Lacrimispora indolis DSM 755: one gene and its partner. Each later gene encodes a partner of the first gene's protein in a complex. Links are inferred from orthologs where the notes say so. Each region holds a gene or a part of one and is shown in the gene's direction. Other genes may lie near its edges. The genes, in order: uvrA and mfd.

The links.
Region 2: the proteins of uvrA (region 1) and mfd are in contact, whole or in part, in a crystal structure (PDB 4DFC), measured with the Escherichia coli proteins. The link is inferred for Lacrimispora indolis DSM 755 from one-to-one orthologs.

The regions. Positions count from the first base shown.
Region 1 is NZ_AZUI01000001.1:3,820,044-3,826,602, forward strand. Bases 2,546-5,947 are described here. They hold uvrA (excinuclease ABC subunit UvrA), read left to right. Parts: upstream 2,546-2,909; coding sequence 2,910-5,747; downstream 5,748-5,947. Other genes in these bases: K401_RS0118265 (YARHG domain-containing protein), read right to left, coding at 2,546-2,632; guaA (glutamine-hydrolyzing GMP synthase), read left to right, coding at 5,939-5,947. In the rest of the region: K401_RS0118260 (glycoside hydrolase family 9 protein), read left to right, coding at 1-545; more of K401_RS0118265, read right to left, coding at 662-2,545; more of guaA, read left to right, coding at 5,948-6,559. UniProt on the Escherichia coli protein: The UvrABC repair system catalyzes the recognition and processing of DNA lesions. UvrA is an ATPase and a DNA-binding protein. A damage recognition complex composed of 2 UvrA and 2 UvrB subunits scans DNA for abnormalities.
Region 2 is NZ_AZUI01000001.1:2,275,996-2,283,231, forward strand. The notes cover bases 1-4,079. They hold mfd (transcription-repair coupling factor), read left to right. Parts: upstream 1-330; coding sequence 331-3,879; downstream 3,880-4,079. Other genes in these bases: pth (aminoacyl-tRNA hydrolase), read left to right, coding at 1-321; K401_RS0110985 (hypothetical protein), read left to right, coding at 4,013-4,079. In the rest of the region: more of K401_RS0110985, read left to right, coding at 4,080-4,198; spoVT (stage V sporulation protein T), read left to right, coding at 4,393-4,941; K401_RS0110995 (hypothetical protein), read left to right, coding at 4,983-5,126; K401_RS0111000 (ComEC/Rec2 family competence protein), read right to left, coding at 5,224-6,204; K401_RS0111005 (MazG nucleotide pyrophosphohydrolase domain-containing protein), read left to right, coding at 6,383-6,775; non-specific DNA-binding protein Hbs, read left to right, coding at 6,839-7,141; K401_RS0111015 (RNA-binding S4 domain-containing protein), read left to right, coding at 7,145-7,236. UniProt on the Escherichia coli protein: Couples transcription and DNA repair by recognizing RNA polymerase (RNAP) stalled at DNA lesions. Mediates ATP-dependent release of RNAP and its truncated transcript from the DNA, and recruitment of nucleotide excision repair machinery to the damaged site.

The DNA.
Region 1 (6,559 bases):
GCCTTCAGAAATATACGGCTCCCTACGGCATGCTGCCGGCCGGAATTCATCACATCAGCGAAGCAGAGGATCAGGAAGCCTTCCATGTGGTACACCCGAAGGTGGATTATGAAAGAGAACGGGTCAATTACATCGCGCAGCTTAAACAGGGCGTTGACTTAGGGGACGGATACTATATAAGAACGTTCCCGGTGTGGTTTTCCTACCGAGGAAATTCTGCCATCCAGCTGTCCATGGGAAAGGCTGCATCCATCATAGGCACGTATTTCGGGGACTGGGAATTAATTGAAATCGCAAGAGAGCAGCTTTACTGGACCCTTGGGAAGAACCCCTTTGGCCAGTCCCTGATTTACGGGGAAGGCAACCATTATGGACAGGAGTATACTGCTTTGCTGGGAGAAACCGTGGGCGAAATGCCCGTAGGTGTCCAGACCAGAGGAAATGAAGATCTTCCTTACTGGCCTCCTGCCAATATTGCCACCTACAGAGAGGTTTGGACAACGCCGCCGGGGCGTTTTATGTGGGTCGCTGCTGATTTGATTTAAAGCCGGACATGCCTGACTGCCAGGTATGAAAATCCGGAAGATAAATAAATGATTATCCCCTGCAGCGTTTACCGCAGGGGATATCTTTGTTATGGGTTTTAATCTGTATTACATGGTTATCCCCAGGCAGGGACCGCGAGATAGTAGGCGGTATCCGGATCCGTGTCCCAAGGGGTTTCCTTTACCCAGCCGCAGGTTCCTGCCTCGTTCATAACAAGCACATAAAAGCTTCCATCCTGTACGGCCCAGGCTATGGGGCATACGGTTTCTCCCGGAACAGCAGAGAACGCAGGCGTGTTTTCTGTCATGGTTTTGAAGGCATCAAAGGGATGGGACACCACATAGTAATTATATGGATTTTCATGAAGAAACGCTGATGTAACCGGTTCATAATCCTTTTTCGGGTAAATGCTCTGAGGGATTTCTTCTAATCTTCCATCCTTATAGGAAAACAGAAGGTCCACATAGTAACAGCCAAACTGGAGAGAGGACCCCATAAAGGGAGTATCTGCTGTTACGGCAAGAATGCCGTCGCCTTCCGCTCTTAAGCCGCTTTGGCGGAATAAGGATCCCCTTCCGCTGCAGACGGTCCCGGCCAGATCGCCGATCATTTCCAGTCTGCCGTTTTGGTATCGGTAGAAGCTGAAGGAGGAAATCGTATCGGAATCCTGGGAGACCTCCAGATGAAGTTCCACCTCCCGGTCCTCCTTTTGAAGATCCAAAACCGTCAGCCTGATATTGCCCCATATATCTTTGGGAATACAGGCTTGCTTTTGCCCGTTAACAGTAAGCTCCATGCCGGTATAAGCCCAATCTGCAGAGTCGTTTACGGGAGTCCAGCGGACAGTTTCACAAGTACCGTCACCGTCTAAATCCAGGAGATAATCCCGGTCCGGTTCCAGGTTAACACCGCTGTCGGTAATTTCTTTTGATTGCAGCTGATCCTCTGCAGTCCGGATCAGGTTTAAGTTCCTTTTTTCTGTCTCAGTCAGTGCCTCTTCGCTAAAGGCAGAAGGGTCAATATTACCATGGTACCATGGTTTCCGGTTAAAATATTCCTGTATGTCCACGGCGTCAAATTTTCTTCCGCGGCGGGCATAAATTTCATTTCTTGCTATTCTGAGAACAGAAGCATCCGGTTCAAGTAAGTCAGCTCCTGTTAAATATTCCGTACTGCTTTCCGGAAATACATAATCCGGCTCTTTCTTTTCGGCAGCTGGTTCCTCCCCGGATTTTTCAGCAATATCCATGAGCTTGTTCCCATAATCATTCAGCTCTTTTTTAATACGGCCATAGGGGATCAGATATTCTTTGTCAGGAGAAGAACCGGATTGGTCTATCACTGAATCAGGACATATGAGGATTCCATCTCTTAAAAGTGCAAAATTATTCAGGTCCGACGACATGAGTTGCGTAATAAGGGAAGCATTGGTATCAGCTGCCCCTATCTGTCCGGCTAATTCATGGGCAAGGGCCAGCTTTAAGCTTTCCTGGTTATGGGAAATAGCTGAAAGAGTGATTTTTCTCCCTGTCTCCACGTCATAGGAATTGATGTAAGTGCGGGTAACTGAGGGTGTTTTCCCCTTTGTGTCAGCGTAATTTTGCCGGAGGCTTAAAATTTTGCCGTCGTTTTGCAGCACCTCATAATCAAAGGTAAAAACAGATTTCCTTTCCGATGCTTCTTTGCTGTCTGCCAATGACAAAAAGTATTCCTCTGAATCATAGATAAAGTCATATCGTCTGAACGACTGGTCATTCTCCCTTAAACTCCGGTTGATCAGATACTGGGACTCCGGCTGATCAGGGATTACAACCTCCGGTTCCCGGCTGTTCCATTGGTATATCAGAGCCCCTTTGTCGGAGTATTTTACATATTTGTGCAGGGACCAGGTGGTTATGGTCACGTTTTCCTGATTTTTTTCTTCTGCTCCAGGTTCTGCGGCATTGGAGGAGGTTTCTTCGTTCTTGTCTGTTTTGGGAAGTGTTTCCCCTGCAGGGGTCTCCTGTATCCGGGAAGACATGCTGCACCCTGCGGCTGACAGGGAGAGTGCCAGCAGCACAATTGACAGTATTGGATGTGGTTTCATATTTCCTCATTCCTCTTTTTTGGTATATAATCATTATACCATGCTTTTTTTCAGGGGAAACAGTTTTTTGAAAGAATCCGGCAGGATCTGAGATCTGTCAATCCCTTGAGGAAACAGCTGCATGATTCTAAATAATTATCGAACAAATGTTTGCAAAGCGGTTGAAAGTATGCTATAATATGAAAAATCGGTTGCTGAGTAACAGAGGTGCGGGCTTAAAGAGTCCGCATTCGAATGTTGTGAGATTCAGGATTTCAGTATATAACAGGAGTACAGTATGGCAAAACAGTATATTAAGATAAGAGGTGCTAATGAGCACAACTTAAAGAACATTTCCGTGGATATCCCAAGAAATGAGCTGGTTGTCCTAACCGGTCTCAGCGGTTCAGGAAAATCTTCCCTGGCTTTTGATACGATCTATGCCGAGGGGCAGAGGCGTTATATGGAGTCTCTTTCCTCCTATGCGCGGCAGTTTTTAGGGCAGATGGAGAAGCCGGATGTGGAAAGCATTGAAGGGTTGTCACCGGCCATTTCCATTGACCAGAAGTCTACCAACCGCAACCCCCGTTCTACGGTGGGAACGGTCACTGAGATTTATGATTATATGAGACTTTTATATGCCAGGATCGGCATCCCTCACTGTCCCAAGTGCGGGCGGGAGATCCGCAGGCAGACCATTGACCAGATGGTGGATCAGATCATGGAGCTGCCGGAGCGGACCAGGATCCAGCTGCTGGCCCCTGTTGTAAGGGGACGGAAGGGAGAGCATGCAAAGGTTCTGGAGCACGCCCGCAAGAGTGGGTACGTAAGGGTGCGCATAGATGGAAATCTTTATGAGCTTTCCGAGGAAATCAAGCTGGATAAGAATATCAAGCATAACATCGAGGTGGTGGTGGACCGTCTTGCCATCAGGAAAGGCATTGAAAAGCGTCTGACCGACTCCATTGAGACTGTCATGGAGCTGGCAAGCGGCCTGATGACTGTTGATGTTATGGACGGGCAGCCCATTAATTTCAGCCAGAGCTTTTCCTGTCCGGACTGCGGAATCAGCATCGATGAAGTGGAGCCAAGGAGCTTTTCATTCAACAATCCTTTCGGCGCCTGCCCGGATTGTTTCGGACTTGGATATAAGATGGAATTTGACGAGGATCTGATGATCCCGGATAAGAGCTTAAGTATTGACCAGGGGGCCATTGTAGTGCTTGGCTGGCAGTCCTGTACAGATAAGGGCAGCTATACCAGAGCTGTTTTGGAAGCTCTTGCCAAAGAGTACAAGTTCCGTCTGGACACTCCCTTTGAGGATTATCCAAAGGAAGTTCATGATATTCTCATTCATGGAACCAATGGAAAGGAAATCAAGGTCCATTATAAGGGGCAGCGAGGAGAAGGTATTTATGACGTGTCCTTTGAGGGCCTGGTCCAGAACGTTGCCCGGAGATACCGGGAAACTTATTCTGAGTCCTCCAAGGCAGAGTATGAGTCCTTTATGCGGATTACCCCCTGTCCTGCCTGCGGCGGGATGAGGCTGAAAAAGGAGTCTCTGGCTGTTACGGTAGGAGATAAGAACATTTATGAAGCGACCAACATGTCCATTGTCAAGTTCCGGAATTTTATGGACGAGCTGGAGCTGACGCCTATGCAGCATGCCATCGGAGACCAGATCTTAAAGGAAATAAGGGCCAGGATTTCTTTCCTCATTGACGTTGGCCTTGATTATCTGACCCTGACCCGTGCCACAGGGACTCTGTCCGGCGGCGAAGCCCAGAGAATCCGTCTGGCGACTCAGATCGGTTCCGGTCTGGTGGGTGTGGCTTACATTCTGGACGAGCCCAGCATCGGTCTTCATCAGAGAGATAATGATAAATTGTTAAAAACCCTTTTGCATCTTCGGGATTTGGGAAACAGCGTAATTGTGGTGGAACATGACGAGGATACCATGATGGCAGCGGACTACATTGTGGATATCGGTCCCGGTGCAGGAGAGCACGGCGGAAATGTAGTGGCTGCCGGAAATGCGAAGCAGATCATGAAGAATAAGGATTCCGTTACAGGGGCTTACTTAAGCGGACGGATCAAAATCCCGGTTCCAAAGGAAAGACGGCAGCCTGCCGGTTATCTGACCGTGAGAGGAGCGGCAGAGAACAACTTGAAGAACATTGACGTGACCTTCCCTCTGGGAGTCATGACCTGTGTCACCGGTGTATCCGGTTCCGGAAAGAGTTCTCTGGTCAACGAAATCCTATATAAATCCCTGGCAAAAAAGTTGAACCGTGCCAGAATCATTCCAGGAAAGCATAAGACAATTGAGGGAACTGAGCAGCTGGATAAGATCATTGCCATTGACCAGTCTCCCATTGGACGGACCCCAAGATCCAATCCGGCAACCTATACAGGGGTATTTGATTTGATCCGTGATTTATTTGCTTCCACTCCTGACTCAAAGGCAAAGGGATATTCCAAGGGACGTTTCAGCTTTAATGTAAAGGGCGGACGATGCGAAGCCTGCAGCGGCGACGGAATCATTAAGATCGAGATGCATTTCCTTCCGGATGTTTACGTTCCCTGCGAAGTCTGCGGCGGAAAACGGTATAACCGTGAGACGCTGGATGTTAAGTACAAGGGAAAAAGCATTTATGATGTTCTGAATATGACAGTAGAGGAAGCTCTCAAATTCTTTGAAAATGTTCCTTCCATTGCAAGGAAGATTGCCACCTTAAATGATGTGGGGCTTTCCTATATCAGGCTTGGACAGCCCTCTACGGAGCTTTCCGGAGGAGAGGCTCAGAGAATCAAGCTGGCGACGGAGCTGAGCAAGAGGGGAACAGGAAAAACCATTTACATTTTGGACGAGCCTACCACCGGCCTTCACTTTGCGGATGTCCATAAGCTGATTGAGATTTTGCGCAAGCTGTCGGAAGGCGGCAATACGGTGATCGTCATTGAACATAACCTGGATGTGATTAAGACCGCGGATTACCTCATTGATATCGGACCTGAGGGAGGAGAAAAGGGCGGTACAATAATCGCCCAGGGCACACCGGAAGAAGTAGCAGAATGTCCATCCTCATACACCGGTTATTACGTAAAAAGATATTTGGATAAGCCCATTGGCTGATTTTCGGCCTAGGGATTGTGAATCAACTGGATATGCCTGCATATCCAGTTGATTCATTCGTATAATAATGAAAAGGTTCCGTGGATACAGAGCTGGGAAGATTTCAAGAAAATGCTTGTCAAGCCATTGGAAGTAGAATATAATGTAACCCAAAGCTTTATTTGCTGAAGATTATTTTAGGAGGAATACCCGTGAAGAGAGAAATGATTATCGTTCTGGATTTCGGCGGACAGTACAACCAGCTGATTGCCAGAAGGGTCAGAGAATGCAATGTTTACTGTGAGGTTCACCCTTATACACTGTCACTGGACAAGATTAGGGAAATGAATCCGAAAGGAATCATTTTTACAGGTGGTCCAAACAGCGTATATAAGGAGGCGTCCCCTCACTGTGAGAAGGAAATCTTTGAAATGGGGATCCCGATTTTGGGAATCTGCTATGGCTCCCAGTTAATGGCATATATGCTGGGCGGCAAGGTTGCCACAGCGCCTGCCAGCGAATACGGCAAGACAGAGGTTGACGTGGAGGCTGACAGCAGGATTTTAGAAAATGTAAGCTCCAAAACTGTCTGCTGGATGAGCCATACAGATTATATAGAGAAGGCGCCGGAAGGGTTCCATGTTACGGCTCATACACCGTCATGCCCGGTTGCTGGTATGGAATGTGAGGAGCAGGGCCTTTATGCCGTACAGTTCCATCCTGAGGTTATGCATACCCAGGAGGGCACCAAGATGCTTTCCAATTTTGTTTATAATGTCTGCAAGTGCTCCGGTGACTGGAAGATGGACTCTTTTGTGGAAGCTTCCATTGAG
Region 2 (7,236 bases), 1.5 Mb from region 1 along the record:
CCGGACCATATCATCATTATCTGCGATGATATCAACTTAGGGGAAGGCCAGCTGAGGATCCGTACAAAGGGAAGTGCCGGAGGCCATAACGGGTTAAAAAACATCATAAGCCATTTGGGAACCCAGGAATTTCCAAGGGTCCGTGTAGGAGTGGGAGAAAAGCCAAAGGAAATGGATCTGGCGGACTATGTTCTTGGCCGTTTTCCCAAAGAACAGCAGGAGGTCATGGCCCAGGCTTACAAGGACGCGGCAGAGGCTGCTATTATGATGGTCACGGACGGAGCGGAAGCAGCGATGAATTATTTTAACAGAAAGAAATAAGGAGATTTCATGAGTGATCTATTTGAAAAACCATTGAGGGAGTTAAAGGATTTTGAAGATCTTTCCGGCGATTTATTAAAAAAGGCCGGCCCTGTCATGGCAAGCGGCTGCATGGATTCCCAAAAGGTCCACCTGATGTATGAAGCGGCGAAGCAGGAAGGCTTAAGGCTGGTGGTGACCTATGACGATACAAGAGCCAGGGAAATCTATGAGGATCTGCGGTTCTTTGATCCTGATGTGTGGCTGTATCCGGCCAGGGATCTTCTGTTTTTCAGCGCGGACATCCACGGTAATTTGCTTACCAAGCAGCGCATGACCGTGTTCCGCCATTTAATGGAAAAGTCCTCCGGATGGGTGGTTACCACCTTTGACGGGCTTATGGACCATCTTCTCCCTCTTCAGTATTTAAAGGAGCAGGTGCTGACCGTGGAGGGCGGCCAGACCATTGACGTGGAAAAATGGAAAAAACGTCTTACAGAGCTGGGGTATGAGCGCATGGGCCAGGTGGATGGCATGGGCCAGTTCTCTATCAGGGGCGGAATCATTGACGTGTTCCCCTTAACCGAAGAACTGCCGGTGCGCATTGAGCTGTGGGATGATGAGGTGGACTCCATCAGGACCTTTGATATTGAGAGCCAGAGGTCCGTTGAACAGCTGGAGAGCATCCGCATCTATCCTGCCACGGAAATGGCCCTGACAGGGAAGCAGATCCAGGAAGGGATCGAAGCACTTGAAAAGGAAGCAAAAAAGTACGAAAAGGATTTAAGGGCCCAGTCAAAGATCGAAGAGTCTGCCAGGATCCGTTCCATTGTCTCCGAATTTTTAGAGGGGCTTAAAGTGGGGTTCAGACAGCATGGGCTGGACGGATATATCCATTATTTCTGCCAGGAGAGCGTGTCTTTTCTGGAGTATTTTCATGGGGAAAATACCGTATTATTCCTGGATGAGCCGGAGCGGCTTAAGGAAAAAGGGGAAACCGTGGAAATGGAGTTCCGGGAAAGCATGATACACCGCCTGGAAAACGGCTATCTTCTCCCCGGACAGACCGGGCTTCTTTTCTCAGCCAAAGAAATGCTGGCAAGGGTCCAGACGAAAACCACGGTGTATCTCACCGGCCTGGAACAGAAGCTTTCCGGCTTTACGGTAAAAAACCGTTACAGCTTCCAGGTAAAGAATGTAAATACTTATCAAAACGGGTTTGAGCTTTTAATAAAAGATCTGACCAGATGGAAAAAAGAAGGGTACCGGGTGATCCTTTTATCTGCCTCCAGGACCAGGGCCAGCCGTCTGGCAGGGGATCTAAGGGAATATGACTTACGGGCCTACTGTCCTGACGAGGGAGGAGAGAGCCAGGAGGTAAGGCCGGGGGAAATCCTGGTCACCTTTGGAAACCTCCACCGGGGCTTTGAATACTCCATGATAAAGTTTATCGTCATCACGGAAGGCGATATGTTCGGAGTAGAAAAAAAGAAGCGGAAACGGAAAAAGACCACCTATGAAGGGACCAAGATCCAGAACTTTTCCGACCTCTCCATCGGCGATTACGTGGTCCATGAGGACCATGGCCTTGGAATCTACAGAGGAATAGAAAAAATCGAGCAGGATGGGGTCATCAAGGATTATTTAAAAGTAGAGTATGCGGATAACGGAAATCTGTATCTCCCTGCCACAAGGCTTGACGGCATCCAGAAATATGCAGGCGCCGAGGCGAAAAAGCCAAAGCTGAACCGGCTGGGAGGCGACCAGTGGAACCGGACTAAGACCAGGGTAAAGGGCGCGGTCAAAGAGATTGCAAAGGAGCTGGTACAGCTCTATGCGGCCAGGCAGCAGACCCATGGATTCCAGTACGGAGTGGATACGGTCTGGCAGAAAGAATTTGAAGAGATGTTTCCTTATGAGGAAACTGAGGATCAGTGGGATGCCATAGAGGCCACCAAGGAGGATATGGAGAGCAGGAAGATCATGGACCGTCTGATCTGCGGGGACGTGGGATACGGAAAGACGGAAATCGCTTTAAGGGCCGCATTCAAAGCAGTTCAGGACGGAAAGCAGGTGGTCTACCTGGTTCCTACTACCATCCTTGCCCAGCAGCATTACAACACCTTTGCCCAGCGGATGAAGGATTTTCCCGTCCGGGTTGATTTAATGTCACGTTTCCGGACTCCGGGCCAGATGAAAAAGACTTTGGAGGATTTAAAGCGGGGCATGGTGGACATTGTAATCGGAACCCATCGGGTCCTGTCAAAGGATGTGCAGTTTAAGGATCTGGGGCTTCTCATCATTGATGAGGAACAGCGTTTCGGCGTGGCCCATAAAGAAAAAATCAAGCAGCTGAAGGAAAACGTGGATGTGCTGACCTTGACGGCAACTCCCATTCCCAGGACCCTGCACATGAGCCTGGTGGGGATCAGGGACATGAGCGTTCTGGAGGAGCCTCCTGTGGACCGTATGCCCATCCAGACCTATGTCATGGAGTACAACGATGAAATGGTGCGGGAAGCCATTCACCGGGAACTTTCCAGAGGAGGACAGGTGTATTATGTATACAACCGGGTAAGCAACATCGATGAGGTAGCAAACCACATCGCCGGTCTGGTTCCTGAAGCAGCGGTGACCTTTGCCCACGGACAGATGCATGAGCATGAACTGGAACGGATCATGTTTGACTTTGTAAACGGGGAAATCGACGTCCTGGTCTGCACCACCATCATTGAAACAGGCCTTGATATTCCCAATGCAAACACCATGATCATCCAGGATGCAGACCACATGGGCCTTTCCCAGCTGTACCAGCTGCGGGGACGGGTGGGGCGTTCCAGCCGGACTGCCTATGCATTTCTTATGTATAAGCGGGATAAGCTGCTAAAGGAAGAAGCAGAGAAACGCCTTCAGGCCATCCGGGAATTTACGGAACTGGGATCCGGGATCAAGATCGCCATGCGGGATTTAGAGATCCGGGGAGCAGGAAATGTTCTGGGTGCAGAGCAGCACGGACACATGGAAGCAGTGGGATATGACCTTTACTGTAAGCTCTTAAATCAGGCGGTTTTAGAGCTTAAAGGACAGAGGAAAGAAGAGGAAAGCTATGAGACAGTAGTGGACTGCGACATTGACGCATACATTCCCACTTCCTATATTAAGAACGAATATCAGAAGCTTGATATATACAAGCGGATTTCCGGTATTGAGAATGAAGAAGAGTATATGGATATGCAGGATGAACTCATGGACCGTTTCGGCGATATTCCAAGACCGGTTGATAATCTGTTAAAGGTAGCCAGCTTAAAAGCCCTGGCTCACAGCGCCTATGTGACCGAAGTGAACATCAACCGTCAGGAGATCCGCCTGACCATGTATAAGAATGCAAAGCTGAAGGTGGAAGGAATTCCCGGGATGATTGACCAGTATAAGGGGGATTTAAAGTTCCAGATGGGAGAAGAACCAAGGTTTTCGTATCTTGACAGAAAGAAGAACCAGTCCACCGATGCCATGATCAGCCAGGCAGAGGTGATCTTAAAACAGATGCAAGAATTGTCTGAAAAGAATGAAAAAATATAAAAGTTGTATTTATAAAATGAGTTCGTTTGGTTGATTTTTGTCTTTTTTGTGATATACTAATAGTAGAAGAAGGGATTTAGTCCCAGATGCTTTCTTTGCTTCAAATTTTATGGTTCGGAGAAAGGTGGTAGCTATGGACGTTTTAGGTATGTATCTTCTGCAAAGAGTATCAAATGAATTGACGATTCAAAAGTATGGTTCTTTTGAAAACCATTTTGTAACTCCCATTCCAGATAGCGCGGCCGCAAGGGCGGCCCATGAAGGATATTTATCATCTTCAAAGGAAGTGCTGCGCCGTGTGAGGCAGGGTGACTTTTAACTGGGCTTCAAAAACCCCGGCTTCTGCAAGCAATAAACTGAGTTTGATCTAAAAAATCAGGGTTCGACTTTTTTTTAACAGTCGGCCCTGATTTTAAATTTTGGGAAAAATGGCAGACTTAAGTATAATCTGTTGCATTCGTAGCAAAATAATATCAGCGACATTAAAATGCACAAGATGGAGGAATTTTTATTATGAAAGCAACTGGTATTGTAAGAAGAATTGATGACCTGGGACGCGTAGTAATTCCAAAAGAGATCAGAAGGACGCTCCGGTTACGAGAAGGGACTCCGCTTGAAATATTTACAGACAGGGAAGGAGAAATCATTTTAAAGAAATATTCTCCGATGGTAGAACTTACTGCTTTTGCTTCCCAATATGCAGAAGCCATGGCTCAGACTACCGGACTTACCGTATGTATCAGCGACAGAGATCAGATCATTGCAGTGGCTGGAGGGTCCAAAAAGGAGCTTCTCCAGAAGACCATCAGCAAGCAGCTTGAGAACCTTATCAATGAACGGGCGGTCGTGGTGTCCGGAAAAGACGACAAGAGCTTTATTCCTCTGTCAGGGGAAACCCTGGAAGGAATAACGGCTCAGGTGGTGGCTCCCATTATTTGCGAAGGTGATGCCATAGGAGCTGTAGCCTTATTGAGCAGAGAGCCCAGAGCACGTTTTGGAGATATGGAGACAAAGCTGGCTACGACGGCAGCAGGATTTTTAGGCCGTCAGATGGAAGGCTAACAAATGCAGATCAGAATACATGAATCAGGAGGTGAATAAATATGAAGGTTTTTGTACCGGAGGAAGATGATTACAGTGATGGTGATATCCCGGAAATTGATACGGAGCCATACAAAGATGGATTTTACATTGAACCATTGCCGGAATCGGAGCGCCCCAGGCGGGACGGTCCTGGAGGAAACTAATCAGATACTTCTCTAATAATCCAGGTTTACACAAAAAAAGAAACGGCAGGAACACTGGTTTTGTGTTCAGATGCCGTTTCTTTTTCATGGGAACTTATTAATAAATGATCTGGTCTCCGTCCTTGATGCAGTAATTTACCTTTACTCCCAGCTCTTCCATCCACTTTCGTGTCTCCAGGGTCTTCCAGTCTCCGCTTCCGATTCCGCCGCCGTTGTCGTTGTTCCACAGCCAGAGGGGACAGGGCCAAAGGGCGATCTGAGGCTTGATAATGGCATATACTTCCTTGTTGACACCGTACTGGCCGTGATGGGACATCTGGACGATGTCGCTTTTTAAATCTTCCGGGGTGCATTCCTGGGATAAGAGCTGGCCGGCTTCAGGGCCCATATCACCCAGCACCAGGATGCTCACATTATTTAAGAAAAATTTAAAAGCAACGGAGCTGTTATTTACAGAGGTGGTATCCAGAAGATAAGGGTTATTCAAAACTTTTGCCTTTATCTGTCCCAGCTGGATCTCCTGATCCTTTTGCACGGTATGGAGTTTTTCTGCAGGAAGAGTGGCAAGCGCTGATATCAGGCTGTACACCATATCGTTCCGGGAAGGCTCCACCTTTTCATACCAGGAGATATCAGCCAGGGAATAATACACATTGTCAATGGTGATCTGGCTGTCCGGGTTATTCAGGATCTGGACAAGGGCACCTACATGATCTGAGTGAGGATGAGTGATAAACCATCCGGATACGTGTCCGCCCTTGGAACGAAGCACATCCGTTAAGTGTGCTGCATCAATGTCCCAGCCGCCGTCAATGACCACAAGGGTTCCGTCCTTGTCCTGCAAAACCATGGAAAGCATCTGCCGGTTGTCGTAGTCTGCAAGCAGGGATAAGCTGCCGCCGTTAAATATCTTGCTGCCCGGTCCGATATTAAGGGCAGGTCCAAAGCTCATGCCCCGTGCCGTCAAGTCTCCGGCCGAAGTGGCAGGTGTGAGAAGCTCTGTGGTAAATGCGGTAAATACAATGTTCAAAAACAGCACAAAAGCTGCTATTTTTTTCCATATGCTAAAATTTTTCATGGCTACCTCCGGTTTCATTAAATAATCCCTCTTATTATATAAGAACAAGCCCTTTTTTAACAGGGGGAACAAGCAATTGTCAGAAAATCTTCAGAAATTAAAAAAAGCATTCTGTATGGGCTGCCATGCCATGATATAATAGACGTAAGCCATAATAGTCGCAAAAGAAGGAGGAGCCATGCATACTTTTGATGATTTAGTAAATATTACAAATAAACTGCGTTCCGATGAAGGCTGTCCCTGGGACAGGGAGCAGACTTACGAGAGTCTGAAAAAATGTTTGAAAGAGGAAAGCGGTGAGGTTCTTGAAGCCATTGATCATGGGGATATGGAAAACCTTTGTGAAGAGCTGGGAGATGTGCTGTTTCTGGTAATGCTTTACAGCCAGATCGCAGAGGAAAGAGGAGACTTTTCCATGGATGATGTGGTGAACGGAATCAGTGAAAAAATGATACGCAGACACCCTCACGTTTTCGGCGGGAAAAACCCAGATTTGCACCAAGAAGGACAAGCTCTCTGGGATGCAATAAAAAAGCAGGAGAAAGCCTTCCAAAAGTGCGAAAAACCTTGACAAAAACGGGAGAAACAGCTATAAATGATATAGTAATCGTGTTATGCGAAAAATCGTAGCCTGGTGCTACATTCTAGGAGGAAGATATCAATGAACAAAGCAGAGTTAATCGCAGCAGTCGCAGAAAAAGCAGAGCTGTCCAAAAAGGATGCAGAGAAGGCAGTTAAGGCTTTGACAGATGTAATATCTGAGGAACTGGTAAAAGGCGAGAAGATCCAGTTAGTTGGTTTTGGTACATTTGAGGTATCTGAAAGAGCGGCAAGAGAGGGAAGAAATCCAAAGAGCGGAGAAGTTATGAACATCCCTGCTTCTAAAACACCAAAGTTTAAGGCTGGTAAGGCTTTAAAGGATATGGTGAACGCTTAATCCATGAGGCTGGATAAGTTTCTTAAGGTTTCCCGGCTGATCAAGAGAAGGACCGTAGCTAATGAAGCCTGTGATGCAGGCCGTGTACTTGTTAA